3 regions of the Arthrobacter sp. NPDC056727 genome follow, and region 3 is predicted to be linked to each of the others. Evidence: riboswitches for the same ligand, from Rfam matches in the RefSeq annotation. Region 3 holds a riboswitch; each other region holds the start of a gene.

Region 1 (9,656 bases), on a different contig from region 3:
GGTGCGCCGGACCCGCGCCCGGAAGAAGGTTGCCGAGGAGCCGTTGCCCGCGTTTGCCGAGGGCGCCGGGGCCGAAGTTGTTGTTCAGGAAGTTGGTGCGGGGGCAGCCGCCACAGCACCGGCTGCCGAGGCTGCAGCAGGGGAGCCGGTAGCCGAATCCAAGCCTGTGCGCCGCCGCCGGGCAACGAAGCCGAAAGCCTCGGAGCCGGCCGAAAGCCCGGCAGAATCACCGGAGTCCGCAGAGGCCCCCGCGGCAGGCACCCCTGCGGCAGCCCAGGCAGCGCCTGAAACCCAGGTTGCCCCTGAAAACCAGGCAACCCCTGAAAGCCAGGCAGCACCGGCAGAAGCGGCCGCCGCTGAACCCGTGGCTGCGCCGGAAGCCGCCGTCGAGGAAGAAGCCGAAGAAGAGGCTGCCGGGCAGTCGCCCGTCGGCTCGCTTTTCCTGGAGCCCGCCTCCGTTACATCGATCATCTTCCAGGCACCTGACCTGAACACCGTCATCCGCCCCGCCGCCGCCAAGGAAGAGGCGGCCGACGAGGAGGGCGAGGACGAGCTGGAGGACGAGGGCGGCCGTCGCCGCCGGCGCAGCCGCGGACGCCGTGGCCGCAGCCGTTCCGACCGTGAGATCACCGACGGCGATGAGGGGACAGACGTTTCCGACGAAGCCGCCGAGGACGAGGAAGCGCAGCCGGAAGACGGCGTGACCTCCCGCCGCCGCCGTCGCCGCCGCCGCGGCGACCAGGACCTGGAACTGACCGGCGGGGGAGAAGACGATCCCCCCAACACGGTCACCCGCGTCCGCGCCCCCCGGACCATCAGCGAGGCGCCGGCGAGCAACCGCGTGACCAGCGTCAAGGGGTCCACCCGCCTGGAGGCCAAGAAGCAGCGCCGCCGCGAATCGCGGGACACCGGCCGCCGCCGCACGGTGATCACCGAGGCCGAGTTCCTGGCCCGCCGGGAATCCGTGGACCGCCAGATGATCGTCCGCCAGCGCGACGACAGAATCCAGATCGGCGTCCTGGAGGACGGCGTCCTGGCGGAGCATTTCGTCTCCAAGACACAGCAGGATTCCCTGATCGGCAACGTCTACCTGGGCAAGGTGCAGAACGTTCTGCCGTCCATGGAGGCCGCCTTCGTCGACATCGGACGCGGGCGCAACGCCGTACTGTACGCCGGTGAGGTCAACTGGGATGCAGCCACCCTCGAGGGCAAGCAGCGCCGGATCGAGAACGCGCTGAAGTCCGGCGATTCCGTCCTGGTCCAGGTCACCAAGGACCCGGTGGGCCACAAGGGTGCACGGCTGACCAGCCAGATCTCCCTGCCCGGCCGGTACCTCGTGTACGTCCCCGGCGGGTCCATGACGGGCATCTCCCGCAAGCTGCCCGACGTCGAACGCAACAGGCTGAAGCGGATCCTCAAGGACCGACTCCCAGAGGACGCAGGCGTCATTGTCCGCACCGCTGCCGAAGGCGCCTCCGAGGAGGAACTGACCCATGACATCAACCGCCTCCGCGCCCAGTGGGAGGGGATTGAAAGCCAGGCCAAGTCCACCAAGGTCCTCGCCCCCGAGCTGCTCTACGGCGAACCGGACCTGACCATCAAGGTTGTGCGCGACGTCTTCAACGAGGACTTCTCCAAGCTGATCGTGTCCGGCGACGAAGCCTGGGACACCATCGAGGCGTACGTCACCTACGTTGCCCCGGACCTGGTGGGCCGGCTCGAAAAGTGGACCAAGGACGAGGACATCTTCTCGGCCTGGCGCATCGACGAGCAGATCCACAAGGCGCTGGACCGCAAGGTGTTCCTGCCATCCGGCGGCTCCCTGGTCATTGACCGGACCGAGGCCATGACGGTGGTTGACGTTAACACCGGCAAGTTCACCGGCAGCGGCGGCAACCTCGAAGAGACCGTCACCAAGAACAACCTCGAGGCTGCCGAGGAAGTTGTCCGCCAGCTGCGGCTGCGCGACATCGGCGGCATCATCGTCATCGACTTCATCGACATGGTGCTGGAGTCCAACCGCGACCTGGTCCTGCGCCGGCTGGTGGAGTGCCTCGGCCGCGACCGGACCAAGCACCAGGTTGCCGAGGTCACCTCGCTGGGGCTCGTGCAGATGACCCGCAAGCGCATGGGCACCGGCCTCCTGGAAGTCTTCGGCGAGCAGTGCGAGGCGTGTGCGGGCCGGGGCGTCGTTACCCATGACGAGCCCGTTGAGCACCGCCGCGCCAACACCGTGGCCGCAGAGCACCACGTACACCGCGCGGAGGTTCAGCCCCCCGCCCGGCCGGAGCGGAAACGCCGCCGCGGCAAGGGCGGACAGCCGTCAGAGTCTGCGCCGGCCGTCCCCGCGGCGCTGCACCACCCCGAACCGTCGGAAGCCGAGCGCCACGCGAAGGCAGAAGCGACGCGCGCTGCCCTCGCCAACATCGCAGCAGCCGCGCACGCCGCACACCTGCACGAGGAGGCAGCGCACAGCGCCGCAGCGCCAGGGGAAGCCACGCGCCCGGCCGCACCTGCGGCCGCCGCGCCGGAAAGCCCTGTGGTGCACCGTGCCCCGGAAACGGAGAGCGTCTCCGGGCGTCCCGGAGCCGTCCTGACGTTCGGCGGCGAGAAAGTGATTCTTCCGTTTGTGGATCACAGCGAAGAGCCGGCCAAGGAAGCGCCGGCCCTGACGCTGGACCGCCTGGAGGAGGCCTTCGCGCACCTCGGCAGCCCGGTTGCCCCCGCCGAGAAGGAAGAAGCGCCGGTACAGCCGGCAACTCAACTGCCGCCGGCCCGGCAGCCGGAAAGCCAGCCTGCCGAAAGCTCCGCCGTGCCGTCCCGCGGGCGACGTCCGCGCCGCAACCGCAGCGCCAGCCGCCCCCAGGGTGCAGCCAACGAAACATCCGTGGAGCACCACGAGGTTGCTCCGGCAGCCGCCGCCGGGCACTCGCACGAGGCCAAGGCACCCGAGGCGGGCGATTCGCACGCGGCCAAGGCGGCTACGCGGCCGGCCGGCGAGCCGATCATTCTGGGGGTCGGTGTTCCCGCCTCCGAACTCTGAGCCGGCCGGGGTCCGGAATGACTGACCCCTGAGTCCACAAGGAAGGTCCGGCGCCGCCGTTGCGGTGCCGGACCTTTCGTGTACCAGGCCTTTCGTGTTCCGGGACTTTTCGGCTCCTTGCCTTCTGGCCGCCGGTCTGTCGCAAACACGAAATTCGGTGCCTTGTGCCGGACGACCGGCTAGGCTGGAGGACTGACACGGGGTGCCGCGCACGGGCCGGCTGAGATCCAAACCCGTTGAACCTGTCCGGTTAGCACCGGCGAAGGGATGTCTTCTTTGTCAACAGCACTGTCATCAGCATCGCTCCTGCCCGCACCCGCGGCCGCCGCCAATTCACTGCTGGAAACCGCGGCACCGGTCGTTCCGGCCTCCCGCATGGTTCCCCGGGTCCTTGCGATCGCAGGCTCGGACCCGTCCGGCGGCGCAGGCATCCAGGCCGACCTGAAGAGCATCGCTGCCCACGGCGGCTACGGGATGGCGGCGATAACCGCCCTGACCGCCCAAAACACCACCGGCGTGAGCGGCGTGCACGTTCCGCCGGCCTCATTCCTCTCAGCCCAGCTGGACGCTGTCAGCGACGACATCCGGGTGGACGCCGTAAAGATCGGCATGCTGGGCGATGACAAGGTGATCGGCGCTGTCCGCAGCTGGCTCGAAAAGGTGCGGCCCGGCGTCGTGGTTCTGGACCCGGTGATGGTGGCCACCAGCGGTGACCGGCTTTTGCAGGAGTCCGCGGAGGCTGCCCTCCGGCAGCTGCTGCCGCTCGCGGACCTGATCACCCCCAACCTTCCCGAACTGGCCATGCTGCTCGGGGAACCGGAAGCCGCGGACTGGGCCGCCGCCCTCGACCAGGGCAGGCGCCTCGCGGACCAGACAGGTGCCACGGTGCTCGTCAAGGGCGGGCACCTGAACGGCTCAACCTGCCCTGACGCCCTCGTCAACACCGCCGGGCTTCTGTCCGCGGAGGTGGTGGAGGTTGCGGGCGAGCGGATCCCCACGCGGAACAGCCACGGCACCGGATGCTCACTCTCGTCGGCCATGGCCACCGCGCAGGCACGGCTGGGTGACTGGGAGGCGTCACTGCGTGCAGTTAAGCCATGGCTCGCCGGGGCGCTCCGCACATCCGGGCTGCTGGAGGTCGGTGCCGGCAACGGACCGATCAACCATTTCCACCATCTGGCCCAGCCCGAACGGAGGGGCGCGTTCGCAGAACAGCTGCGTGGCGAGACCTTGGCCGATCTGGAAGCCATCTACGGCCTGGGCTTCATCCGCGGGCTTGCCGAGGGCACTCTTGCAGAGAAGGAATTCGCCTACTACCTCGCCCAGGATGCCATCTACCTCAACGGCTACTCCCGCGTCCTCGCCCGGGCCAGCGCCCTGGCCCCGACCGAGGCCGAGCAGCTGTTCTGGGCACGGTCGTCCCAGCAATGCCTGGAAGTTGAATCGGAACTGCACCGCAACTGGCTCAGCACGCGCACAGTGCAGACGGAGCTGGGACCGGTCACGAAGGCCTATGTCGACCATCTCCTGGCGGCCTCGGCGGGCGGCAGCTACGCCGTGCTGGTGGCCGCGGTCCTGCCCTGCTTCTGGCTGTACGCCGAAGTGGGGGAGACGCTGCAAGCGGAGTACGTGGCCGCCGGGGCGCATGCCGGGCATCCGTACGCCGAGTGGCTGCGGACATATGCCGATGAGGACTTCGCTGCGGCCACCCTGCGGGCCATAGAAATAGCCGACGACGCCGGCCGCGCCGCGTCGGCGGGGGAGCGGAACGCGATGATCACCGCCTTCCGGCAGTCATGCCGGTTCGAAGTGGAGTTCTTCGACGCGCCGACCCGGCACAGCTGAACGAAAGCGGGTCCTCCTACGGGTAGGATAGTCGCGCACGGCACCGGATGTCCGGAACGGCGGCCTCTGTGGCGCCTATCACGGGCAACCCGCCGGTGCCAGCCTCATTTGCGGCCGACGACGGAATTAGCGTATTCTGGATCTTCGGTGCTTACGCCAACACTTGGGTTATGACCCGGGACGTCCAGTCGGACTTGTTCCTGGGATAGCTCACGGGTTCCCCCGGGAAATCCACGGCGTTGAGGCACAGCGAGAACCAGGCCAATTCCGGACCCGGGTTCCGCACGCAAATTTAGTAATAAACGTCGAGAGAAGTGAGTTCCCAAGTGGTGTACGCGATTGTCCGCGCAGGCGGCCGCCAAGAGAAGGTTTCTGTTGGAGACTTCGTTACCCTGAACCGCGTCGCCGGTGGAGCTGGCAGCACCATTGAGCTGCCCGCGCTGCTCCTGGTAGACGGTGACAAGGTCACGTCCGCAGCTGCTGACCTGGCCAAGGTGACTGTTACGGCTGAGATCCTCCAGGACCTCCGTGGTCCGAAGATCGTCATCCAGAAGTTCAAGAACAAGACCGGTTACAAGAAGCGCCAGGGTCACCGCCAGGAACTGACCAAGGTCAAGATCACCGGCATCAAGTAACCACCGGTTACTGAACAGGCTCCCAGCAGTTTCACCAGAATTAAAGGCAGGCATTTCAAATGGCACACAAAAAAGGCGCGAGCTCCACTCGCAACGGTCGTGACTCCAACGCCCAGTACCTCGGCGTCAAGCGCTTCGGCGGCCAGGTAGTTTCCGCTGGCGAGATCATCGTCCGCCAGCGCGGCACCCACTTCCACCCCGGTGCGGGCGTTGGCCGTGGCGGCGACGACACCCTGTTCGCACTGCAGGCAGGTGCCGTTGAATTCGGCACACGCCGCGGCCGTCGGGTCGTCAACATCGTTGCTGCTGCAGCTGCAGAGTAACAACAAGTTCTGAACCGGTGGAGCGGGCCATGATGGCTCGCTCCACTGTTCTTTTAACCGCATTACAATCGATTTGGACGTCCAGGGCGGCCGGATTCAGCAACAGAGGAGATTCACGTGGCGAGCTTTGTAGACCGGGTAGTACTGCACGTATCCGGCGGTACCGGCGGCCACGGCTGTGTCTCCGTTCACCGTGAGAAGTTCAAGCCGCTCGGCGGACCCGACGGCGGCAACGGCGGCGACGGGGGCGACGTCATCCTTCGCGTTGATTCGCAGACCACCACGCTGCTGGACTACCACCACGCCCCGCACCGGCACGCCACGAACGGCGGCCCCGGCATGGGCGACTGGCGCGGCGGCAAGAACGGCGAAACCCTGGTGCTCCCGGTACCCGAGGGCACCGTCGTCAAGACTAAAGACGGAAAGGTCCTGGCTGACCTCGTCGGCGAAGGCACCGAGTTCATCGCGGCCTCCGGCGGCCAAGGCGGCCTGGGCAACGCCGCGCTGTCCTCGCAGAAGCGCCGGGCGCCAGGTTTCGCGCTGCTCGGCATCGAGGGTGACGCCAGTGACATCGTCCTGGAGCTGAAGTCGATCGCGGACATTGCCCTGGTGGGTTTCCCCTCCGCCGGCAAGTCCAGCCTGATCGCGGCCATGTCCGCCGCCCGTCCGAAGATCGCCGATTACCCCTTCACCACCCTCATCCCCAACCTGGGCGTGGTCCAGGCCGGCGACGTCCGTTTCACCATTGCCGACGTTCCGGGACTCATCGAGGGCGCAAGCGAAGGCAAGGGCCTGGGCCACAACTTCCTCCGCCACGTCGAGCGCTGCGCGGCTTTGGTGCACGTTTTGGACTGCGGTACGCTGGAATCTGACCGAGATCCGCTCTCCGACCTCGCAATTATCGAAACCGAACTCGAAAAATATGCGGTGGACTCGAGCTACGCCGGCACGAACGGCGAAGTTGTCCCGCTCAACCACCGCCCCCGGCTCGTGGCACTCAACAAGGTGGACCTGCCGGACGGCAAGGACATGGCCGAGTTCGTCCGGCCGGAGCTGGAGTCCCGCGGCTACCGTGTATTCGAAATTTCAGCCACGAGCCATGAAGGCCTTCGCCAGCTCGGCTTCGCCATGGCAGAGATCGTCAAGGCCGCCCGTGACACCGTGGAAGCCGCACCACCGAAGGTACATGCCCCGGTACTGCGGCCCCGCGCCGTCAACGAGACCGGCTTCCGGATCCGCCGCGAGGAAAAGAACCTGGAGCCGCTGTTCCGCGTCCTGGGCGAGAAGCCCGTGCGCTGGGTCAAGCAGACGGACTTTACCAACGAGGAAGCCATTGGTTACCTCGCTGACCGCCTGGCCAGGCTCGGCGTCGAAACCGAGCTGTTCAAGCAGGGCGCCAAGCCCGGCGACACCGTGGTGATCGGCGAGGACGACGGCGTGGTGTTCGACTGGGAGCCCACCATGATGGCAGGCGCCGAGCTGCTCGCCTCGCCGCGCGGCACGGACGTCCGGTTCGCTGACATCGGTGACCGTCCCACCCGCAGCCAGAAGCGCGAGGAACAGATCGAACGGCGCGAGGCGAAGGCGGCGGCACGGGCAGAGCTGGAAGCCGAACGCAAAGCCGGCATCTGGACCGAGTCCGTCAGCGCCCGCCGGGCTGCCCAGCCCCTCAAGGAGAGCGGGCTGAACACCGAACATGAGGAGTGAACCCGCACACGTGACCGATTCTTCCGCAATTGTCATCGAGGAACCCAGGACCGACGACCGCAGCATGCTCGCCAGGGCACGCCGGATTGTGGTCAAAGTAGGATCGTCGTCCCTTACCAGCATCAAGGGCGGAATATCGGAGGAGGCGCTCACCGAGCTTTCGGACGTGCTGGCCGCCAAGTGCAACGCGGGAACCGAGATCATCCTCGTCTCCTCGGGAGCCATCTCGGCCGGCCTGGCACCGCTGGGCCTGGCCAAGCGCCCCCGCGACCTCGCCACGCAGCAGGCCGCGGCCAGTGTGGGGCAGGGTCTGCTGATGGCCCGTTACACCCACGCCTTCGCCGCCCACGGTGTCACTGTCAGCCAGGTGCTCCTCACCGCCGATGACCTCATGCGGCGCAGCCACCATCAAAACGCATTCCGTGCCCTCAACCGGCTGCTGAATCTCGGCGTCGTTCCCGTTGTCAACGAGAACGATACGGTGGCCACCCACAAGATCCGTTTCGGTGACAACGACCGCCTGTCAGCTCTCGTAGCGCACCTCGTGCGCGCCGATGCGCTGGTGCTGCTGTCCGACGTCGACTCCCTGTATGACGGCCCGCCCGCCCAGGGCGCCAAGCGGATTCCCCAAGTGGACGGTCCGGAGGACCTCGACGGCGTCTCCATCGGCAAGACCGGCAAAGCCGGCGTGGGGACCGGTGGCATGCAGACCAAGGTGGAAGCGGCCCTCATGGCTGCTGATTCGGGCATCCCGGCGCTCGTCACGTCCACCTCGAACGCCGCCGCGGCGCTGGCCGGCGATGACGTTGGGACCTGGTTTACTGTCAACGGCGCACGCAAGTCCGTCCGGATGATGTGGCTCGCGCATTTGGCCCACGTGCAGGGCAGGCTGTTCCTGGACGCCGGCGCCGTGCGGGCCGTGCGGGACAACCACACCTCGCTGCTGCCTGCAGGCATCACCTCCGTTGAAGGCAACTTCGAGAGCGGCGACGCCGTCGAAATGGTTTCGCCGGACGGCACCGTCATCGCCCGCGGACTCGTGAACTACTCCGCAGCCGAACTCCCGCAGATGCTCGGACGGTCCACCGTGGAGCTCGGCGAGGCCCTGGGCCGCGGGTTCGACCGTGAAGTTGTTCACGTTGACGACCTGGTTCTGGTCTAGGCGCCGGACTCGCCTAGACTTGAATGATGACTGAGGCACTGATGAACCAAGCAGCTGAGACATCCAACGACGCTACGAAGGTCCCCACCCTGCCGGCAGACAGCCAGCCCACGCCTGCAGAGGTCGAATCTGCCGTCCACGCAATTGCCGACCGTTCCCGCCAGGCCGCCCGCAGCATGGGCCGTGCCAACCGGGCCTGGAAGGACAAGGCCCTGCGCGCCATCGGCAGCGCCCTGCTCGCGAACAAGCAGCAGATCCTGGCCGCGAACGCCAAGGACGTGGAGGCGGGCCGCGCCAACGGCACGTCCGCGGCCCTCCTGGACCGGCTGACGCTCACCGACACCCGCATCGCCGCCCTCGCCGACGCCCTGGAGAACCTGGCCGGGCTGCCCGATCCCGTGGGCAACGTGGTGCGCGGCCAGACCCTGCCCAACGGCCTGCGCCTGCGCCAGGTCAACGTTCCCATGGGCGTGGTGGCAGCCATTTACGAGGCGCGTCCCAACGTGACCGTGGACATCGCCGGCCTGGCACTCAAGAGCGGCAACGCCGTGATCCTGCGCGGCGGTTCCGCGGCCGCCTTCACCAACGAGGCCCTCATCCGTGTGCTGCGCGATGCCCTGGAGTCCGTGGGCCTGCCGGCGGACGCCGTGCAGACCGTGGACCAGTTCGGCCGCGAGGGCGCCAGCGTGCTCATGCGTGCCCGCGGTCGCGTCGACGTACTGATCCCGCGCGGCGGCCGTGAACTCATCCAGACCGTCGTCAACAACTCCTCCGTTCCGGTCATCGAGACCGGGGAGGGGAACGTCCACATTTTTATCGACGAATCAGCCAGCGAAGACATGGCAGTGGAGATTCTCCTGAACGCCAAGACGCAGCGCCCCAGCGTCTGCAACACGGTGGAGACGCTCCTCGTGCACTCCGGCTCCACGGTTCTGCCCGCG
Region 2 (9,656 bases), on a different contig from region 3:
GTCGGCGTCCGCGCCCTCCGCCACGCCCTCGGCTCCCAGCCAGCGGCGCGCCCGCCAGCACGCCGCGTCCAGTGCCGCCGCTGCCGGCAGCCCGGCGGCGTGAAGTTCAAGGATTTCGTCCGCAATGCGTCCGTGCCGAATCACGCTGCCGGCATCAGTTCCCGCGTAGATTTCGACGCCGGCCTCGTAGGCTTCCAGGACACGCTCGCGGCGCCGGGCCCACAGTGCGCGCATGTGCCCGGCATACTCCGGGAACTTCGGCTCCGCCTGGGCCGCAATGTCGGGGAAGGTGGCGATATTGATGAGGGTGGGCACGATGGGCACCCGCTGCTCGACGAACCGGGGAATGTGCCTGGGCAGCAGCCCCGTGGCGTGCTCAATGCAGTCGATGCCGGCGTCGAGCATGTCATCCAGGGCGTCCTCGCCAAAGCAGTGCGCCGTGACCCTGGCCCCCTCGTCGTGGGCTGCCCGGACGGCGTCCCGCACGGCCGCGGCAGGGAAGGAAGGCGCGAGGTCGCCGGCGGCCCGGTCGATCCAGTCCCCCACCAGCTTGACCCAGCCGTCCCCTTCCCTCGCCTGCTTGCGTACCGCCTCCACCAGCCCCTCCGGTTCAACTTCGACGGCGAAGTTCCGAAGGTAGCGGCGGGACCGGGCAACGTGCCGGCCGGCCCGGATGATCCGCGGCGCATCAGGCCGCTGCTGCAGCCAGCGGGTGTCGCTGACGACCCCCGCGTCCCGCACCAGCAGGGTTCCGGCGTTGCGGTCCGTCATGGCCTGGTCATACGCCACGTCATCCTCAACGGCCCCCTCCGGGCCCAGCCCGATATGGCAGTGCGCATCCACGAACCCGGGCAGCACCCAGCCCTCCAGGACGGCGTCCGGCCGCTGGGCCGGCCGGCTGAACGTCAGTTTCCCGTCCACGGCCCAGAGCCCGCGGCGTTCCTCATCCGCTGCTGTGAGCACGGGTCCGCTGAATTCGATGATGTGAGCCATGGCACCAGCTTAATTGGCCGGCTCCAGCCTAATTGGCCCCCTGCACCCCCTCCTTCACAGATGGACAGGCACAAACCGGGCTGTGGTAGCTTCGTCTAACGACCACACGGGGGCCCCTGCAGGGGCTGAGATCAGGCTGGCGCAGCCTGCGACCGTTGAACCTGTCCGGGTAATGCCGGCGAAGGAAGTGAGCAGTAAATTGAGTACCCAGAAATCACAGCTGAGCCCTGCCCAAAATGAAGCGGCCCAAAATGACGCGGCCCAAGACGACACCGTCGCCGTCACGCAGTCGCTGAAATCCCATTCTCTGGCCTATCTGGAGGGCGACGGCCTGCGGGTTCCGGTAACGGAAATCGCCTTGGAGCCCTCACCGAACGGCGAGCAGAACGAGCCGCTGCGCGTTTACCGCACGGCGGGTCCGGGCAGCGACCCGGTGGTGGGCCTGGCACCGTTCCGTGCGGAATGGATTGAGGCGCGGGCGGACACGGAAACGTACGGCGGTCGTGAGCGCAACCTGCTCGACGACGGCAAGTCAGCCGTGCGCCGCGGCGCGGCTTCCGCCGAATGGAAGGGCGCCAGGCCGGTGCCCCGCCGTGCGGCGGACGGCAAGACGGTGACGCAGATGCACTATGCGCGCCAGGGTGTCATCACGCCCGAAATGCGCTTCGTGGCCCTCCGCGAGAACTGCGACGTGGAGCTGGTCCGCAGCGAACTCGCCGCCGGACGGGCCATCATCCCCAGCAACATCAACCACCCTGAATCCGAGCCGATGATCATCGGCAAGGCGTTCCTGGTGAAGATCAACGCCAACATCGGCAACTCGGCCGTCACCAGCTCCATCGCGGAGGAGGTGGACAAGCTGCAGTGGGCCACCCAGTGGGGCGCGGACACCGTGATGGACTTGTCCACGGGCGATGACATCCACACCACGCGCGAGTGGATCATCCGCAACTCCCCCGTGCCGATCGGCACGGTGCCGATCTACCAGGCGCTGGAAAAGGTCAACGGCGAAGCGAACGCGCTGACGTGGGAGATCTTCCGTGACACCGTCATCGAACAGTGCGAGCAGGGTGTGGACTACATGACCATCCACGCCGGCGTGCTGCTGCGGTACGTGCCCCTCACGGCGAACCGCGTCACCGGCATCGTCTCCCGCGGCGGTTCGATCATGGCCGGCTGGTGCCTGGCACACCACCAGGAAAACTTCCTCTACACCCACTTTGACGAGCTCTGCGAGATCTTCGCGAAGTACGACGTCACCTTCTCGCTGGGTGACGGCCTGCGGCCGGGCGCGACGGCGGATGCCAACGACGCGGCGCAGTTCGCCGAACTGGACACCCTGGCCGAGCTGACCCAGCGGGCCTGGGAGTTCGACGTGCAGGTGATGGTGGAGGGGCCGGGCCACATTCCTTTCCACCTGGTGCGTGAGAACGTGGAGCGCCAGCAGGAACTCTGCAAGGGTGCTCCCTTCTACACACTGGGCCCGCTGGTCACGGATGTGGCACCGGGCTACGACCACATCACCTCGGCCATCGGCGCCACGGAAATCGCCCGCTACGGCACGGCCATGCTCTGCTACGTCACCCCCAAGGAACACCTGGGCCTGCCCAACAAGGACGACGTGAAGACCGGCGTCATCACGTACAAGATCGCCGCCCACGCCGCCGACCTTGCCAAGGGGCACCCCGGCGCAAACGAGCGGGACGATGCGCTGTCCAAGGCCCGGTTCGAGTTCCGCTGGCGCGACCAGTTCGCGCTGTCGCTCGACCCGGTGACGGCCGAGTCCTTCCACGACGAGACGCTCCCGGCGGAACCCGCCAAGACGGCTCACTTCTGCTCGATGTGCGGACCCAAGTTCTGCTCCATGCGGATCAGCCAGGACATCCGGAACGAGTACGGCTCAGCCGAAGCGCAGGCCGCCCTCGCGGAGATGGCCGAGGGCATGCGCGAGAAGAGCGAGGAGTTCCTCGCTGCCGGTGGGAAGGTGTACCTTCCGGAGCTGCGGCTTCCCGAGTCAACCCGCAAGTAATTCTTCTAAGAGGCTCTCGGCGTCTGGCGCCGGCTGACCTCTGCGATGAATGACCTGATGTAGCGGTCACCTTCCGGTGAGTCGTGGGGCCGGTGCCCTCCCGCAGCAATGTGGTGGAGGGCACCGGTTTCGCGCAGGTAGCCGGCGATCTCCTCGTACAGCGGCTCCCAGCCGCCGGTGAGGACCAGGGTGGGCACGCCCGGCACGATCTGCAGCGGTGCCTGCCACGGCGGTGCCTGCAGGCGCAGCCGCCTGGCAGCGCGTTTCGCCTCGGGGGTACTGGGCTCCGGGGTGTCCGCGGCGAACGCGCGGCGTAAAAACTCACGCTCGTAGTCGTCGTCGCCGAGCTGGTGCCGGACCTCGAACAGCGGCTCCATCAGCGCCCGGTGTGCGGCGGTCGCCGGCAATTCGGCGGTGAGCGACAGGCAGGCCGGCTCCACGAGCGTCAGCGAGAAGACCAGGTCCGGGCGTTCGACGGCGGCCATCATCGCGGCGATCGCGCCCTGCGAATGCGCCACCACGTGGCCCCCGGCGGCTCCCCGGCCGTCGTCGGCCAGGGAACGCAGCACGATGCGGGCATCCTCGGCAAAGTCGGACTCCAGCGGCTCTGCCTCGGCGTCAAAGCCGTGGCGCCGCAGAAACAGGGCGTCGTACTGCAGGGCCATGCCGTGCTGGCGCGGCCACGCCGCGGAGCCGAAGGTACCGGCACCGTGGACGAAGACTACCCGCTGCTTATACATGACCCAACCTTATGGCAGCGGTCTGACATCGGCGCCGGCCGACATGACCGTGCGCCCTATTTGCCGCCCAGGAACTTGTCGAAGCCCTTGGGAAGGTTCAGCTCGGACGGATCGAAATCGCCCGACTGCTGGCCGAAGGCAGCTCCGGTGGGCACTGCCTTGGTCCCGGCGGCCCGCCTGGCCTCCGCTTCGCGAAGCTCCTGCGCCGCCTTGGCGGGGTTGCCGGAGCGGGCCTTCTTCTTGGGCGCGTTCTTGCCGCCCTTGCGGGCACCGCCTGCCCCCATGCCCGGCATGCCGGGCATTCCCGGCATCCCGCCGCCCTGGGCCATCTTCTTCATCATCTTCTGGGCCTGGGCGAAGCGCTCAAGCAGCCCGTTGACCTCGGACACGTGCACGCCCGAGCCGCGGGCGATGCGGGCCCGGCGGGAACCATTGATGATCTTGGGCGCCACGCGCTCGTGCGGAGTCATCGAGCGGACAATGGCCTCCACCCGGTCGATCTCGCGCTCGTCGAACTGCTCCAGCTGCTGCCGGATGTTCTGCGCACCGGGCATCATCATGAGCATCTTCTTCATGGAGCCCATTTTGCGGATCTGCTGCATCTGGGCGAGGAAGTCGTCCAGGGTGAAGTCCTCCTGGTCGGCGAACTTCTTCGCCATCCGGGCGGCTTCTTCCTTGTCCCAGGACTTCTCGGCCTGCTCAATCAGGGAGAGGACGTCACCCATGTCCAGGATGCGCGAGGCCATCCGGTCCGGGTGGAACAGTTCGAAGTCGTCCAGGCTCTCACCGGTCGAGGCGAACATCACTGGCTTGCCAGTGACCGACGAAACGGACAGCGCGGCACCGCCGCGGGCATCGCCGTCGAGCTTTGACAGCACGATACCCGTGAAGTTCACGCCTTCATCGAATGCCGTGGCCGTGTTAACGGCATCCTGGCCGATCATCGAGTCGATGACGAAGAGGACTTCGTTGGGCACGATGGCCCGGCGGATCTGGCGCGCCTGCTCCATCATGTCGGCGTCAACACCAAGACGTCCGGCGGTGTCCACGATCACGACGTCGTGCAGCTTCTGGCGTGCTTCTTCGACGCCGGCCCGTGCCACGGCGACGGGGTCGCCGGCCGGGTGCTCGAGTTCGGAGGTGGCACCCGGGTGCGGCGCGAAGACGGGAACGCCGGCACGCTTGCCCACAACCTGCAGCTGCGTCACGGCGTTGGGGCGCTGGAGGTCGCAGGCGACGAGGATGGGGCTATGTCCCTGCGCCTTCATCCACTTGGCGAGCTTGCCGGCAAGGGTGGTCTTGCCGGCGCCCTGGAGGCCGGCGAGCATGATGACGGTGGGGCCGGTCTTGGCCATCCGGATCCGGCGGGTCTCGCCGCCGAGGATTTCAACGAGCTCCTCGTTGACGATCTTCACGATCTGCTGGCTGGGGTTCAGCGCCCCGGAAACCTCGGCGCCGAGTGCCCGCTCACGAACCCGCCCGGTGAACTCGCGGACTACCGGCACGGCAACATCCGCGTCCAGCAGGGCGCGCCGGATCTCGCGGACCGTGGCGTCGACATCTGCCTCGGTGAGGCGGCCCTTGCCGCGGAGGTTCTTGAAGGTTGCTGTCAACCGGTCAGAGAGTGAATTGAACACGCGCCGTGCACTTCTTTCAGTGGATGTACGGGACTCGACTATCTAGGGTATCAAGTCAGCCTTGCAGGTGGCATGCTGGCAGGGTGACGGGCCAAACGACTGTGAAGACTCTGCTCATCCTCGGCGCCTCCGGCGATCTCACCGGCCGGCTCCTCCTCCCGGGCCTTGCCAGGCTGGTGGCCACAGGGCGAGCCGGCGGCCTGAAGCTTGTGGGGGCGGGTTCGGATCCATGGTCACCGGAACAGTGGCAGGAACGTGTGCACACAGCCTTTGAGTCCGCCGCCCAGGCGTCGGACGACGCCGGCAAGGACGCGCTGGCGGCCATGGAAAAGTCCACGGAGTACCACCAGGCCGACGTCACCGCGGACGGCCCGCTCGCGCAGCTCCTGGCCAACCTTGAGGGGCCCGTTGCCGTCTACTTCGCCCTGCCGCCGCAGGTGAGCCAGAAGGCCTGCGAAATCCTGCGCCCGGACCAGGTCCCCGCCGGCACCCGCCTCGTCATGGAGAAACCCTTCGGCTCCGGCGAGGAATCGGCGCGTGAACTCAACCGGACTCTGCTGACGCTGGTCCCGGAGGACCACATCCACCGGGTGGACCACTTCCTGGGCAAGGCCACCGTCCTGAACATCCTGGGCCTGCGGTTCGCGAACAACTTCCTGGAACCGGTCTGGAACCGCCACCACATCGCCAAGGTGGAGATCATCTTCGAGGAGGACCTGGCCCTGGAGGGGCGCGCCCGCTACTACGATTCCGCTGGCGCACTGCGCGACATGATCCAGAGCCACCTGCTGCAGATCATGGCACTGCTGGCCATCGAGCCGCCGGCAACCATCGGCGAGCGCGACCTACGCGATGCCATTGCCGCCGTGCTGCGGGCCAGCAGCATCAAGCCGCCCTACACGGACAGTACGCGGCGGGCGCGCTACCTGGCGGGAAGCCTCGGCGGGAAGGACGTCCCCGATTACGCCGCGGAGGAGGGTGTGGACCCGGACAGGAAAACCGAAACCCTGGCCGAGGTGCGGGTGGACATCGACAACTGGCGCTGGAAGGGCGTGCCGTTCATCCTGCGCTCCGGCAAGGCCCTGGGGACCAAGCGCAAGGAGGCGGTGGTCACCTTCCGGCCGGTCCCGCACCTGCCCGCCGGCTTCACGGGCAGGGACACTCCGAACACGCTCCGGATCGGGTTCGGCCCGGACACCCTGGAACTCGACGTCGATGTCAACGGGCCGGGGGACATCTTCAGCCTGGACCGGGCCGCGCTTGTGGCCGAGCTCAACGCCTCCGAACTGCTGCCCTACGGCGAAGTCCTGGAAGGCGTCCTGGCCGGGGATCCCCTGCTGTCCGTCCGGGGCGACACCGCCGAGGAATGCTGGCGGATCGTCGAGCCGGTGCTGGCGGCCTGGGCGGCAGACAGGGTTCCGCTGGAGGAATACCGGGCGGGCTCGGCCGGACCGGCTTAAAACGCAAGGGAGGGCCGGTCACCGTTGCAAGGTGACCGGCCCTCCCGTGGCGTTGGGCTGGTGGGCGGTGCTAGATGGCGGCTACGCCGCGTTCACCCGTCCGCACCCGCACTGCTTCGAAGACATCGACCGTCCAGACCTTGCCGTCACCGGCGCGGCCCGTGTTGGAGCTGGCGATGATGACATCCAGGATGTCGTCAGCCTGTTCGTCCGTAGCGAGTACCTCGACGCGGATCTTGGGCAGCAGGTCCACGTTGTACTCGGCGCCGCGGTAGACCTCGGTGTAGCCGCGCTGCCGGCCGTAACCGCTGGCCGCGCTGACCGTCAGGCCCTGGACCCCGTAGGCCTCCAGGCCTTCGCGGATCGATTCGAGCTTCTCCGGACGAACGATTGCTGTGATCAGTTTCATGCCCCCACGCTTTCCTTACCTGTTGCTTCTTCTGCCTTCTTGCCATCCGCGCCTGCCGGAACCGTGTCCGTGCCGCTGGTCTGGCCGCCGGCGGCCGGGACCTTGCCGGTGATCAGTTCGTGCAGGGGGTGGAAGCTGCCGCCGTGGCCGGCGACGCCGAACTCGTAGGCGGTCTCTGCATGCAGGCTCAGGTCCACGCCCACCACTTCCTGCTCCTGGGAAACCCGGAAGCCCATCGTCTTGTGGATGGTCAGGGCGATGATCGTGGTCAGGATCGCGGAGTAGGCGATGGAGATGCCGGCTGCCGCCAGCTGCGCCCAAAGCTGCGTGAAACCGCCGCCGTAGAACAGGCCGCCGCCGACGCCGTCGGTGGGGAGGGCGATGAAGCCCAGGGCCACGGTGCCGATGATGCCGGAGACGAGGTGGACGCCGACGACGTCGAGGGAGTCATCGAAGCCCCAGCGGAACTTGAGGCCGACGGCGAGGGCGGAAGCCACACCGGCAACCACGCCGAGTCCGAGGGCGCCGACCGGGCTGACGTTTGCACAGGCCGGGGTGATGGCGACGAGGCCGGCGACCACACCGGAGGCAGCACCCAGCGAGGTGGGGTGGCCGTCACGGATGCGCTCGGTGACCAGCCAGCCGAGCATGGCGGCGGCCGGAGCAGCCAGGGTGTTGATCCAGATCAGGCCGCCCTGCTCCGCCGTGGTGGCGGCGCCGCCGTTGAAGCCGAACCAGCCGAACCACAGGATGGCCGCGCCGAGCATGACGAACGGGATGTTGTGCGGGCGGTGGTTCGGGTCCTTGCCGAAGCCCTTGCGGTTGCCGATGATGAGGACCAGGATCAGCGCGGCCACACCGGCGTTGATGTGCACCACGGTGCCGCCGGCGAAGTCGATCGCGGGGCCGAGGGCCTTGCCGATGGCGCCCTCGGGGCCGAAGAGGCCGCCGCCCCAGACCATGTAGGCCAGCGGGCAGTAGACCAGCGTGACCCAGACGGGCACGAAGACGCTCCAGGCACCGAACTTGGCGCGGTCTGCGATGGCGCCGCTGATGAGGGCAACGGTGATGATGGCGAACGTGGCCGCGTAGCCGACCTTGATGAGGCCGTCAGGGGTGGTGATGCCCTCGAGGCCGAAGGTAGCGAACGGGTTCCCGACAATCTGCAGGAATCCTTCGCCGGAGCTCATCGATGCGCCCCAGAGTACCCACACCACGCCGACCATGCCGATGGAGATGAAGCTCATCATCATCATGTTCAGTGCAGCCTTGGCGCGCGTCATGCCGCCGTAGAAAAATGCCAGACCTGGTGTCATGAACAGCACGAGTGCCGCCGCCACCATGAGCCATACGTGACCTGCGGTAAGTTCCATGGTGCACGTCCTCTCTTGATCGAATGCTGCGGAGTAATCCGCCTGCCCAACGCCTTTTGCGTCCTGGATCAAGTTTTGCCGCGGTGTGTTTCGCTGGCTGAGGATTTAGATTGCCGGTCTGTTACAACAACCTCCCTGACGTAAATGGTGCATATCCTGCTTGTTACGGTTATGTTTCAGCCGCCCCAAACGCCCGTCCCGCCCGTTTCGCAAGGATTCCCCGCAACATGTCGCCACTCCCCCGTAACCCCGCGGGCAAACTCCGTTTCCCGGCGGTCCGCCGCCCCGATGGCGCACCGCTTCCCCGTGACATTAAGGTGATGCTCGTCGCAGCCTTCCTGATAGCGCTGGGCTTCGGCCTGGTGGCTCCGGTGCTGCCGCAATTCGCCACCACGTTCGACGTCGGCGCGACGGCGGCCGCCGTCATCGTCAGCATCTTTGCGTTCATGCGGCTGCTGTTCGCCCCCGCCGGCGGAGCGCTCATCGGCAGGCTCGGCGAGCGGCCCGTCTACGTCGCGGGCCTGCTCATTGTGGCGGCGTCCACGGCGGCCTGCGCCTTTGCCCAGAACTACTGGCAGCTGCTGGTGTTCCGCGGGCTGGGCGGCGCGGGTTCGGTCATGTTCACTGTGGCATCGATGGCGCTGGTGGTCAGGCTGGCGCCGCCGGAGAGCCGCGGCCGGGTTTCGGGCGCATACGCGTCGGCGTTCCTGATCGGCAATGTCTGCGGGCCGGTCGTCGGCGGCCTGCTGGCCGGCTTCGGCCTGCGCATTCCCTTCCTGGCCTACGCCGGGGCGCTGGTCCTGGCGGCCCTCGTGGTGCAGACGCAGCTCAGCCATGTTCCCGGTTCAGCCCGCGGCCAGGCGGGCGGCGCGCCGGCCATGAAACTCGGCGAGGCCCTCGGTGACAGCGCCTACCGGGCAGCCATGCTCTCCAGCTTCGCCAATGGCTGGGCGACGTTCGGCGTGCGGATGGCCACGGTGCCGCTGTTCGCCGTCACAGCCCTGGGCTCCGGGCC
Region 3 (9,656 bases):
CCGGCAGCGTGGGGAGGAACTCCGCGTTATCCGCGTGCACCACCAGGTTGCTGCCGTCCGGCGCCCAGACAGTTTCACTCATTGAGGCTATGGGGCCTCGGTGCCGGGCTGCGAGCCGGTTGCGGCTTCGCTGCCGGAGACCACTTCGCCGTTGCGGCGGCGCGTGCGGGTGCGGTTGCGGCGCGGGCGTGCCGGCTGCTCACCTTCAACGGTCGCGGTGGCGGCGGCGCCTGTTCCGGCATCCGCGCCGGACTCTGACGCGCGGCTGTCTGAAGAACGACGGCGGCGCTCGCCCGAACGCTTGCCCGCGTCACTGCCGCGGCGGCTGCCTTCCCTGCTGCCGGAGCGGCCGGAATCGCGGCCGCCCGGGCGGCTGTTCTTCTTGCCGGTCTCGCCCAGGTCCTCGAGGACCTCGGCATCGACGCCGGCGAGGGTGCGCTTGCTGCGCGGCAGCCGGCCCTTGGTGCCCTCCGGGATGTCCAGGTCGGTGTAGAGGTGCGGCGAGGAGGAGTACGTCTCGACAGGCTCGGGAACGCTCAGCCCCAGCGCCTTGTTGATGAGGCCCCAGCGCGGCATGTCGTCCCAGTCGACGAACGTCACGGCGGTGCCCTTGTTGCCGGCGCGGCCGGTGCGGCCCACGCGGTGCAGATAGATCTTTTCGTCTTCGACGCACTGGTAGTTGATGACGTGCGTGACGTCGTCGACGTCGATGCCGCGGGCGGCGACGTCGGTGGCCACCAGGACGTCCACCTTGTTGTTGCGGAAGGCACGGAGCGCCTGCTCGCGGGCGCCCTGGCCGAGGTCGCCGTGGATGGCGGCAGCTGCGAAGCCGCGGTCCACCAGTTCCTCGGCCACCTTCGCGGCAGTGCGCTTGGTCTTCGTGAAGATGATGGTGCGCCCGCGGCCGCGGGACTGCAGGATACGCGAGACCACCTCGGTCTTGTCCATGCTGTGGGCGCGGTAGATCAGCTGCCGGATGTCGCGCTTGGTCAGGCCCTCATCGTCAGGATCGGCGGCGCGGATGTGGGTGGGCTGCGTCATGTACCGGCGGGCCATCGCGATGACCGGGCCGGGCATGGTGGCGGAGAACAACAGGGTCTGGCGGACGGCGGGGGTGCCGGCGATGAGGGTCTCGACGTCGGGAAGGAAGCCGAGGTCCAGCATTTCGTCAGCTTCGTCCAGCACCACGATCTTGACGTTCTTCAGGACCAGGTGCTTCTGCTTGTAGAGGTCAATCAGGCGGCCGGGCGTGCCGACCACAACCTCGACGCCCTTCTGCAGCGCATCGATCTGCGGCTCGTAGGCGCGTCCGCCGTAGATCGTGGCGATCCGGGCGTTGCGCTTGCGGGAGGCGGTCTGGAGGTCGTTGGCAACCTGTACGGCGAGCTCACGCGTGGGAACGATCACCATGGCCTGCGGTGCGCCCGGTGCGGGCAGCTTGTCGAAGCCGGCGTCGTCGCGGCCCACCACCCGCTGAAGCGCAGGAATGCCGAAGCCGAGGGTCTTGCCGGTGCCGGTCTTGGCCTGGCCGATGATGTCGTGGCCGGACAGCGCGACGGGCAGCGTCATGGCCTGGATGGGGAAGGGGTGCGTGATGCCGGCGTCCGCCAGGGATTCGACGATGTCGGCGCGGACGTCGAAGTCGGCGAACGACTTTTCGGCTATTTCGTGCGGCTTCTCGTCCGAGATGATGGTCTCTTCCGGCTCGATGGTCTCGGTGCCGGTGTCATCGGAGAGCAGCTGGTGGGTATGCAATTCACTCACAGGGGAGTTTCCTTATTCATTTAGGCATTGGCGCCGCCTGCTCAACGGCGGCGGCCGCGGGGGCCGTTCCGGAGCACGCTCAGGCGCGCAAGCAATTCCAGTGGAAGCCGATCGCGGGCTATCTAATTGCCGGCACTGGGGACCGGCGGGTGGTACTCAAGATCGCGTAGGGGCGGGCTTGTTGAATTCAAATCGACGAAATCAACGACCGGGCATCCATTACTACCCACCCAGTCTACTGGCAAACCCGTGTTTTCCTTGACTCACGCCGCCGCAGGGGCCAGCACCTGCCGTCCGCAGCGGGTCAGTCGACGAGCTCGAGGCGGATTTCCCGGGTTGTGATGTCGGAGGAGATGAGCCGGACCCGGACCTTGGTGCCGGGCTCCATTTCGCCTTCGCACCGGGCCGTTACTGCCGGTTCGGCGATCTGGACCACGCCTGAGGGGCCGGACCCGTTGGTCCACTTGCCGTTCAGGCCCTTGCCGTTCCCGCCGGTTGCGCCGTTCCCGTTGCCATTGCCGTTCCCGTTGCCGTTCCTGGCGGGCTTTGACCCGGAGATCACCACGGCGTCGAACTCCTGCCCGATGTGGTTGATCAGCAGCGCGGCTTCCACGGTGTCCAGCGCCAGGCGTTCCATCCGTGCCGCCAGCTGGTCCGAGTACGCCATGATCTCGGGCAGTGAGGGCAGCGCCTGGCGGGCCCAGCCGGGCACCGGCCGGTTGTTGCTCAGTGCCTCGCAAATGACCAGCACGAACCGGTCCACGAGGCGGCGCAGCGGTGCGGTGGTGTGGGCGTACGCCGTGCCGATGGCCGACTGGACGGCGTCCTCCGGAACGGTGCCGTCGAAGTGCGTGTACGCGGCTCCGCGGAACAGCATGCCGGCCGAATGGAGGATGGCCAGTTGCCGGTGGTCGGTGGGGTCGAGGGTGCGCAGGTATTCGCCGTAGCTTTCCTGCCCGTCCCACGGCTTGCCGAGCGCTGCTGTCTGCCGCTTGAAATGGCTGAGTGAGCGTTCATCGGGGGCCGGCATGGTGCGCAGGATCCCCACTTTGCCCTCGAGCATCAGGGACGCTGCAGCCATCCCGGTCATGAGCGAAATCTGCGCGTTCCAGTCCTCCACCGGAAGCTGCGGGACCGCCACGATCCGGTAGCCGCCGTCGGGAAGCTGGACGATCTCCTGTTCCGGCATGTTCAGGCTGGCCCCGCCGCGGGCGCGCTCCAGGTCCACGCGCTTGAGCCCCACCTCGCGCAGGAGCTGGAGCATGGGCGGGGCCGTGCCGGCGTCGAGGTCCGCCTGGACACCCTTGTAGTTGAGCTTGGCCCGGCTGCGCACGGCAGCCCGGCGCACCAGCACGGACGCCACCTCCGCGGCGGCGTCGAGCTCGAACTCCCAGACGAAGGCCGAGCACAGCTGCCCGGCCAGCAGGCTTCCGGCGTTCTCGCTGATGACCTCCGGATGCAGCGGGATCCGGCCGTCCGGGGCGTAGAACGTCTGCCCGCGGCGCCGGGTCTCGGCGTCGAGCGCGCCGCCCGGCTGCACGAAGGACGGAACGTCGGCAATGGCGTAAAGGATCCGGTAGCCGTCCCCGCGCCGTTCGATGAAGAGGGCCTGGTCAAGGTCGGTGGACGACGGCGGGTCGATGGTCAGGAACTCCACCCCGGTCAGGTCCAGGGCCGGGAATTCCCGGCCGGCAACGGCGGCTTCGGCCTCCTTGAGCACGTCCTCGGGGAACTCCCCGGGAAGCTCCAGTTCCGTCCGCAGCGCGCTCAGGGCGTCCGCGAGCGCGTTGGTCTGCTCGTGGACGCTGGGCGACAGCCGATGATGTGACACGAAAATCAGGTTAGCCCGAATTGCGCCGTTAGTCTTGGATTATGGGCACATCCTCGGCTGGCACCGCACGCTACGACCGCTTCGTTGCAGACCTGTTCGGTGTGATGGCCTACGGCGAACTGTCCGCGTTCGAACGGCTGTCCTCCGACGCCCGCTACTCGCCCACGCTTCATGACCGTGCCGTGCTCGGCAGGATCGCCGTCATCGAATTCCAGCATTACGAACTGGTGAGTGCCAAGCTGGCGGAGATGGGTGTGGACGTCGAAGATGCGATGCTGCCGTTCCAGTCGGCCGTGGACCACTTCCACGAACGGACCCGCCCGGCGGACTGGTACGAATCCCTGATGAAGGCGTATGTGGCGGACACCGTTTCCGCCGATTTTTACCAGGCTGTCGCGCGGTTCGTGGATGCCGGAACCCGGGAGGTCATCGAGCAGATCCAGTCGTCCGAGGAGGCCACGGCAGTCCTCCGGGAGCGGCTCAGGGGAGCGCTGGCCGACGACCCCCGGCTCGCGTCCAGGCTGGCGCTGTGGGGCCGCCGCCTCCTCGGTGAAGCGATCACGCAGGCCCAGCGGGTGGGCCACGAACACGCCTTTCTGAGCGAACTGTTCGTCGAGGCGGAACCCGGCGCCACGGACGCCACCGCACGGGAACTGGTGCGCGGCATCACCGCCGAGGTCGCGGAAAACCATTCCAAGCGGATGGTCCAGCTGGGCCTGAGCGGGTAGCGCGCCGGGCTATCGCGCGATGGCTGCCGGGGACGTTGCGTCGAGCGCGTCGAGCAGTTCCGCCGCCGCCGCGGCCGGGTCGGACGCCTCCGTGATTGCGCGGACGACGACGATCCTGCTGGCTCCGGCTGCCAGGACCTGCTCGACGTTGGTTCGGTCGATCCCGCCGATCGCGAACCAGGGCAGCAGCAGGCCTCCCACCCGTTCCTCGTTCGCGGTGCGCACAGCCTCCGCCGCATAGGTCAGCAGCTCAAGTCCGACGGCGGCGCGCCCGGGTTTGGTGGGGGTGGCCCAGAGCGGGCCGACGCAGAAATAGTCAAGGCCGCTGCGCCCGTGGGCGGCGGCGACGGCGGCATCGATCTGCTCCGTGCTGTGCGTGGACAGCCCGATCACCGTTGCATCGCGCAGCAGCTTCCGGGCAGCGCGCAGCGGCAGGTCCTTCTGGCCGATGTGGAACACCGGTGCGCCGGCGATGGACGCGATGTCGGCGCGGTCGTTCACGGCCCAAAGCCGTCCGTGCCTGCGGGCCGCGGCGTGGACGATCTCCAGCAGCTCGAGTTCCTCGGCCGCCTCGATGCTCTTGTCCCGCAGCTGGATGATGTCTACGCCGCCGGCAAACGCCGCGTCCACGAAGTCCGCAAAGTCCCCGCGGTCCTTGCGGGCGTCGGTGCAGAGGTACAGGCGGGCGGCGGTGTGGGCAGAGTGCTCGGTCATGGCAACCACCTTAGTTCCTCTAAACTGGGCAGGTACCGCGGGAGCCCGTTGCCGATGTCATAAATGGCGCAGGGCTGAGAGGGCGTCAGAGCCGACCGCTTGACCTGATCCGGTTAGTACCGGCGTAGGGAAGGAAATCATGAATCCTGAATCCAGCGGCGACGATTGTGCCGCCACATCAGTTGAGACCGGCACACCAGCTGAGGCCAGCACAGTAGTCGAGGCAGACGTGGCCGTCATCGGCGGGGGCGTGGTGGGCCACGGCATCGCCTGGGAGGCGCGGCGTTCCGGCCGTTCGGTGGTGCTCATCGATGAAGCCCCCGGCAGCGGCGCAAGCTGGGCTGCGGCCGGGATGCTCGCCCCGGTCAGCGAACTGCACTACCAGGAGGAAGGGCTCCTGGAGCTGATGCTGGAGTCCTCGGCCAGGTGGCCGGAGTTTGCCGCCACGCTCACTGCCGGCGGGGACGCCGGGTATCTCACGACGCCGACCCTTGCCTTGGGTGCGGATCCCGCCGACCGGCGCGCCCTGATGGACCTGCGGGACGTGCAGCGGACCCACGGCCTGGATGTTGAACCGCTGACCATCCGCGAGGCACGCTCCCGGGAGCCGCTGCTCAGCCCCGGAATCTCCTGCGCCCTGGACATCCCGGCGGACCACCAGGTGGATCCGCGCAGGCTTGTGAAAGCGCTGGCCGCAGGGCTGGCCGGCTCTGGCCAGGAGTTACTGCGCCAGGAGATTGCGGCGGCCGACGGGTTCGCGGTGCGGGAGCACGCCGCCGGCCTGCTCTGGGACGGCGGCAGTGTCTGCGGGGTCCGGCTGGCCGGGGGCGGAACTGTCAGGGCGGCCGAGACGGTGGTGGCCAACGGCCTGGCCGCGGCGCACCTGCAGCACCTGCCGGACGGGCTCCAGCTGCCGCTGCGCCCGGTCCATGGGGACATCCTCAGGCTCCGGGTCCCCGCGCACCTGCAGCCCCTGCTTACTGCCACCGTCCGGGGCATGGTGCGGGGCGTCCCGGTTTACATCGTGCCCCGCCAGGACGGCACCGTGGTGATCGGTGCCACCCAGCGCGAGGACGGCGTGCCGGGCACCAGCGCCGGCGGCGTCTACCAGCTGCTTCGTGACGCGCAGGCGCTGCTGCCGGCCGTCGCCGAACTTGAACTGCTCGAAGCCACCGCCCGGGCACGGCCGGGCACTCCGGACAACGCGCCCCTGCTGGGCCGTGTGCCTGCATGCGTACCCGCACGTGGGCAGGATGCCGGCACGGACGTGGCGGGCCTCATCATCGCCACGGGCTTCTTCCGCCACGGCGTGCTGCTGACCCCGGCCGCCGCGGCGATCTGCCGCCAGCTCATGGATGGCATTACCGACCCACGCTGGGCCGCGTTCCGGCCGGCCCGGTTTTCCCCCGGGATCCCGGATGCCCGGGGCGCTGCCGCGGGGCTCACCCCGGTCCCGGGCCAGGCGCCGAACCGACCACCGCGGGTGACCCCGGCCGCCGCGGGCACTCCGGCATGACGCACGTCACATTTGACCCAAACAAGGAATCAGCATGAACATCACTTTGAACGGTATTGAACAGGAAGTAGGCGAGGGCGCCTCGGTCACCACACTTGTCAGCCAGGTCACGGGACGCCGCCTGTCCGCCAGCGGACAGGCCGCCGACGGACGCCGGCTGGGAGTTGCGGTGGCCCGGAACGCGGCCGTGGTGCCGCGCAGCCAGTGGCACAGCACCGCCCTCGCCGAGGGCGACGAGATCGAACTCGTCACGGCAGTCCAAGGAGGATGAGCATGATGGCAGAAACATTGATTGAAACAGCAGACAGCCTGGTCATTGACGGGGTGGAGCTGGCGTCGCGGCTCATCATGGGCACCGGGGGCGCTCCGAGCCTGGACGGTCTCGGCACGGCGCTGGTTGCATCCGGCACCCAGCTGACAACTGTTGCGATGCGGCGCTATTCGCCTGCCGAAACGGGCTCGCTCTTCCAGCTGCTGGTGGACCACAACATCCGCGTCCTCCCCAACACGGCCGGCTGCTTCACGGCCCGGGACGCGGTCATGACGGCCGAGCTGGCGCGTGAGGCGCTGGAGACCGACTGGGTCAAGCTCGAGGTCATCGCGGACGAGCACACACTGCTGCCGGATGCCGTGGAACTCGTGGATGCCACCGAGCAGCTGGTCAACCGCGGCTTCAAGGTCTTCGCCTATACCAACGACGACCCCGTTTTGGCGCTCCGGCTCGAAAACCTGGGAGCCTCGGCCGTCATGCCGCTGGGTGCACCGATCGGCACCGGCCTGGGCATCCTCAATCCGCACAACATCGAGCTGATCGTCTCCCGGGCGTCCGTTCCCGTGGTCCTGGATGCAGGAATCGGTACGGCCTCGGACGCGGCGCTTGCCATGGAGCTGGGCTGCGATGCCGTGCTGCTGGCCACGGCCGTCACCCGTGCGCAGAACCCCGCAGTCATGGCCGAGGCCTTCAAACACGCTGTCATCGCCGGTAGGCTGGCGCGTGCGGGCGGGCGGATCCCGCGCCGTGAGCATGCACTGGCGTCGTCGGCCATGGAAGGCCGGGCGGAGTTCCTCTAAGCCCGGTCAGCCCTGACGGTTCCGGGCAGGCTCTCCAGGTACTTCCAAGGAGCCAGCCGTGGCCGCCAGGGACAGCATCCTCACCCGACCCCAGATCGACGAAGCGCTCGCCGGCCTTCCGGACTGGCGTTACCGGCTGGGCGGACTGGTCACCGTCTATAAAACGCCGACGGCGGCCGTCGCGCTTGAGCTGATTGCCGCCGTCGGGCGTATTGCAGAGGATCTGGACCACCATCCGGACCTGGACTGGCGATACAACCGCGTGTTCATCCGGTTCAGCTCCCACGACGCTGGGGGCGAGGTGACCACCCGGGACACCGGAGCCGCCGCCTCGGTCAGTGCTGCCGCGGGCGCGGCCGGCGCCGAAGCCCAGCCCGGGCTCTACCGGTCAGTGGACATCGGCATCGACACGGCTGACGCGGCGGAGATCTCCGAGGTCTGGCGCGTGGCCCTGGGTTACCGGAAGGGCCGGTTCGGGGACCTGGTGGACCCGTACGGCCGCGGACCCGGCCTGTGGTTCCAGGAAACCCCGACTCCGAACGAGAACCGCCTGCACCTGGACATCCACCGCTCGAAGGCCGAGTCGGCCCCCGCCCTGGAGAAGACGGCAGCAACCGGGGCCTTAATGAACAGTGACCACGCACCCAACTGGGTGGTGGTCACTGATGCCCAGGGAAACCGGCTCTGCCTGTGCACCGAGGAAGGCCACGGGCCGGACCTGGGCACGGAAGAGCCTGCCGGACCTGAAGCCGGCTAAATCTTCAGCGCTGCCGTCAGCCGCTGGGTGTCCTGCCTGGCGCGCGCACGGCCCAGGTAGACCGCAACAGCCAGGGCGGCACCGCTTCCGGCCACCATGGGAAGGACCCACGGTATCCACGTCAAGCCCGGCTGGTAGCCCAGCCCCGCCCAGATGCAGATGATCCAGGCGAGCATGCCCACCGCCGCGGCGGTACCGGCCGGCAGGAGGACGCCGTACTTGGTGTGGCGCCTGTCGTTGGCCCAAACGATGAAGCCGGCCGCGGCAGTCACCAGGAGCACGATCGCGAGGGACAGCACGGCTGGGCCTACAGGGCGCCGAAGCCGACCCGGCGCACTTCCTCTGCGCCGATTTCGACGTAGCCGAGGACATTGGCCGGGATGATGATCTGGCGGCCCTTCTCGTCGTTCAGGCGCAGCTCGCTGCCCTTGGCGATGGCCTCGGCCACGGTTTTGGCTACAGCGTCAGCATCCTGAGCCGATTCCAGCACAATTTCACGGCCGACGTTCTGAATGCCGATCTTTACTTCCACAGCAGGGCCTCCCAGCCAGTCAAGGTTGAAATTTCAAAGGTAGTTTCAGTTGTAGTCTAGGTCTCTTTGGGGAAGCGAGAGATTCCGCGCCAAGCTAAACGGTAAATCAGGTCGCTGGCCACATCGAGGTCGAGGTTGCCGTCCGTTTCGAGCCAGTAGCGGGCGCTGACCTGGGCCATGCCGGCCAGGCCGCGTCCCAGCAGCTGCGCCTCCAGAAGCGGCAGCTTGGTGTCCTCGGCGATGATCCGCGCGATGGCCTCCGCGAACGTCTTGTTGAACGTTTCCAGGCGCGAGCTGACGTCGGCATCGTTGATGAGGTCGGACTCGAACACCAGCCGGTGTGCCTGGTCGTCGCTGTCGATGAAGCGGAAGTACGCGCGCATGACGGCCTGCACGCGCTCTTTGTTGTCCGTGGTGGAGTTCATGGCCCCGAGCATGAGCTCGGTCAGTGCCTCGAGATGGCTGTCCAGCAGGGCAAGGTACAGCTCCCGCTTCGAGGGGAAGTGCTGGTAAAGCACGGGCTTGCTGACATGGGCCGTCTCCGCGATCTCGTCCATCGCAGCACCGTGGTAGCCGTTGGCGACAAAGACCTCCTGGGCTGCGGCCAGCAGCTGGGCACGGCGCTCATCGCGCGGCAGCCTGGCGGAGCGCTGGCCGGGGGCGCGGACCGTGCCGGCATTGGATTGCGCGGCCTGAGTTCGATCAACCGGTGCATGATGAACCACTGTTGGCCTTCTTTCCTT

What was found. A riboswitch is a leader RNA that binds a small molecule or an ion and turns the genes downstream of it on or off. The one in region 3 is predicted to bind thiamine pyrophosphate.
Region 1: it holds a riboswitch for thiamine pyrophosphate, as region 3 does, so the genes downstream of both, ACFRAH_RS10760 (bifunctional hydroxymethylpyrimidine kinase/phosphomethylpyrimidine kinase) here and thiO (glycine oxidase ThiO) in region 3, are expected to answer to the same signal.
Region 2: it holds a riboswitch for thiamine pyrophosphate, as region 3 does, so the genes downstream of both, thiC (phosphomethylpyrimidine synthase ThiC) here and thiO (glycine oxidase ThiO) in region 3, are expected to answer to the same signal.

The regions. Positions count from the first base shown of each region.
Region 1 is NZ_JBHTZA010000008.1:204,361-214,016, reverse strand. It holds gene ACFRAH_RS10765 (Rne/Rng family ribonuclease) at 1-3,043, shown strand, start outside; TPP riboswitch at 3,232-3,328, shown strand; gene ACFRAH_RS10760 (bifunctional hydroxymethylpyrimidine kinase/phosphomethylpyrimidine kinase) at 3,419-4,888, shown strand; gene rplU (50S ribosomal protein L21) at 5,215-5,523, shown strand; gene rpmA (50S ribosomal protein L27) at 5,583-5,846, shown strand; gene obgE (GTPase ObgE) at 5,964-7,553, shown strand; gene proB (glutamate 5-kinase) at 7,618-8,715, shown strand; gene ACFRAH_RS10735 (glutamate-5-semialdehyde dehydrogenase) at 8,742-9,656, shown strand, end outside.
Region 2 is NZ_JBHTZA010000004.1:2,568-12,223, forward strand. It holds gene ACFRAH_RS04975 (amidohydrolase family protein) at 1-993, opposite strand, end outside; TPP riboswitch at 1,090-1,197, shown strand; gene thiC (phosphomethylpyrimidine synthase ThiC) at 1,193-3,022, shown strand; gene ACFRAH_RS04985 (alpha/beta fold hydrolase) at 3,028-3,762, opposite strand; gene ffh (signal recognition particle protein) at 3,819-5,399, opposite strand; gene ACFRAH_RS04995 (glucose-6-phosphate dehydrogenase) at 5,483-6,859, shown strand; gene ACFRAH_RS05000 (P-II family nitrogen regulator) at 6,930-7,268, opposite strand; gene ACFRAH_RS05005 (ammonium transporter) at 7,265-8,641, opposite strand; gene ACFRAH_RS05010 (MFS transporter) at 8,869-9,656, shown strand, end outside.
Region 3 is NZ_JBHTZA010000025.1:22,035-31,690, forward strand. It holds gene ACFRAH_RS20045 (DNA-methyltransferase) at 1-82, opposite strand, end outside; gene ACFRAH_RS20050 (DEAD/DEAH box helicase) at 88-1,764, opposite strand; gene ACFRAH_RS20055 (RNB domain-containing ribonuclease) at 2,069-3,595, opposite strand; gene ACFRAH_RS20060 (ferritin-like fold-containing protein) at 3,637-4,323, shown strand; gene thiE (thiamine phosphate synthase) at 4,333-5,037, opposite strand; TPP riboswitch at 5,065-5,186, shown strand; gene thiO (glycine oxidase ThiO) at 5,177-6,553, shown strand; gene thiS (sulfur carrier protein ThiS) at 6,588-6,824, shown strand; gene ACFRAH_RS20080 (thiazole synthase) at 6,830-7,624, shown strand; gene ACFRAH_RS20085 (4a-hydroxytetrahydrobiopterin dehydratase) at 7,683-8,381, shown strand; gene ACFRAH_RS20090 (hypothetical protein) at 8,378-8,680, opposite strand; gene ACFRAH_RS20095 (DUF3107 domain-containing protein) at 8,689-8,913, opposite strand; gene ACFRAH_RS20100 (TetR/AcrR family transcriptional regulator) at 8,970-9,638, opposite strand.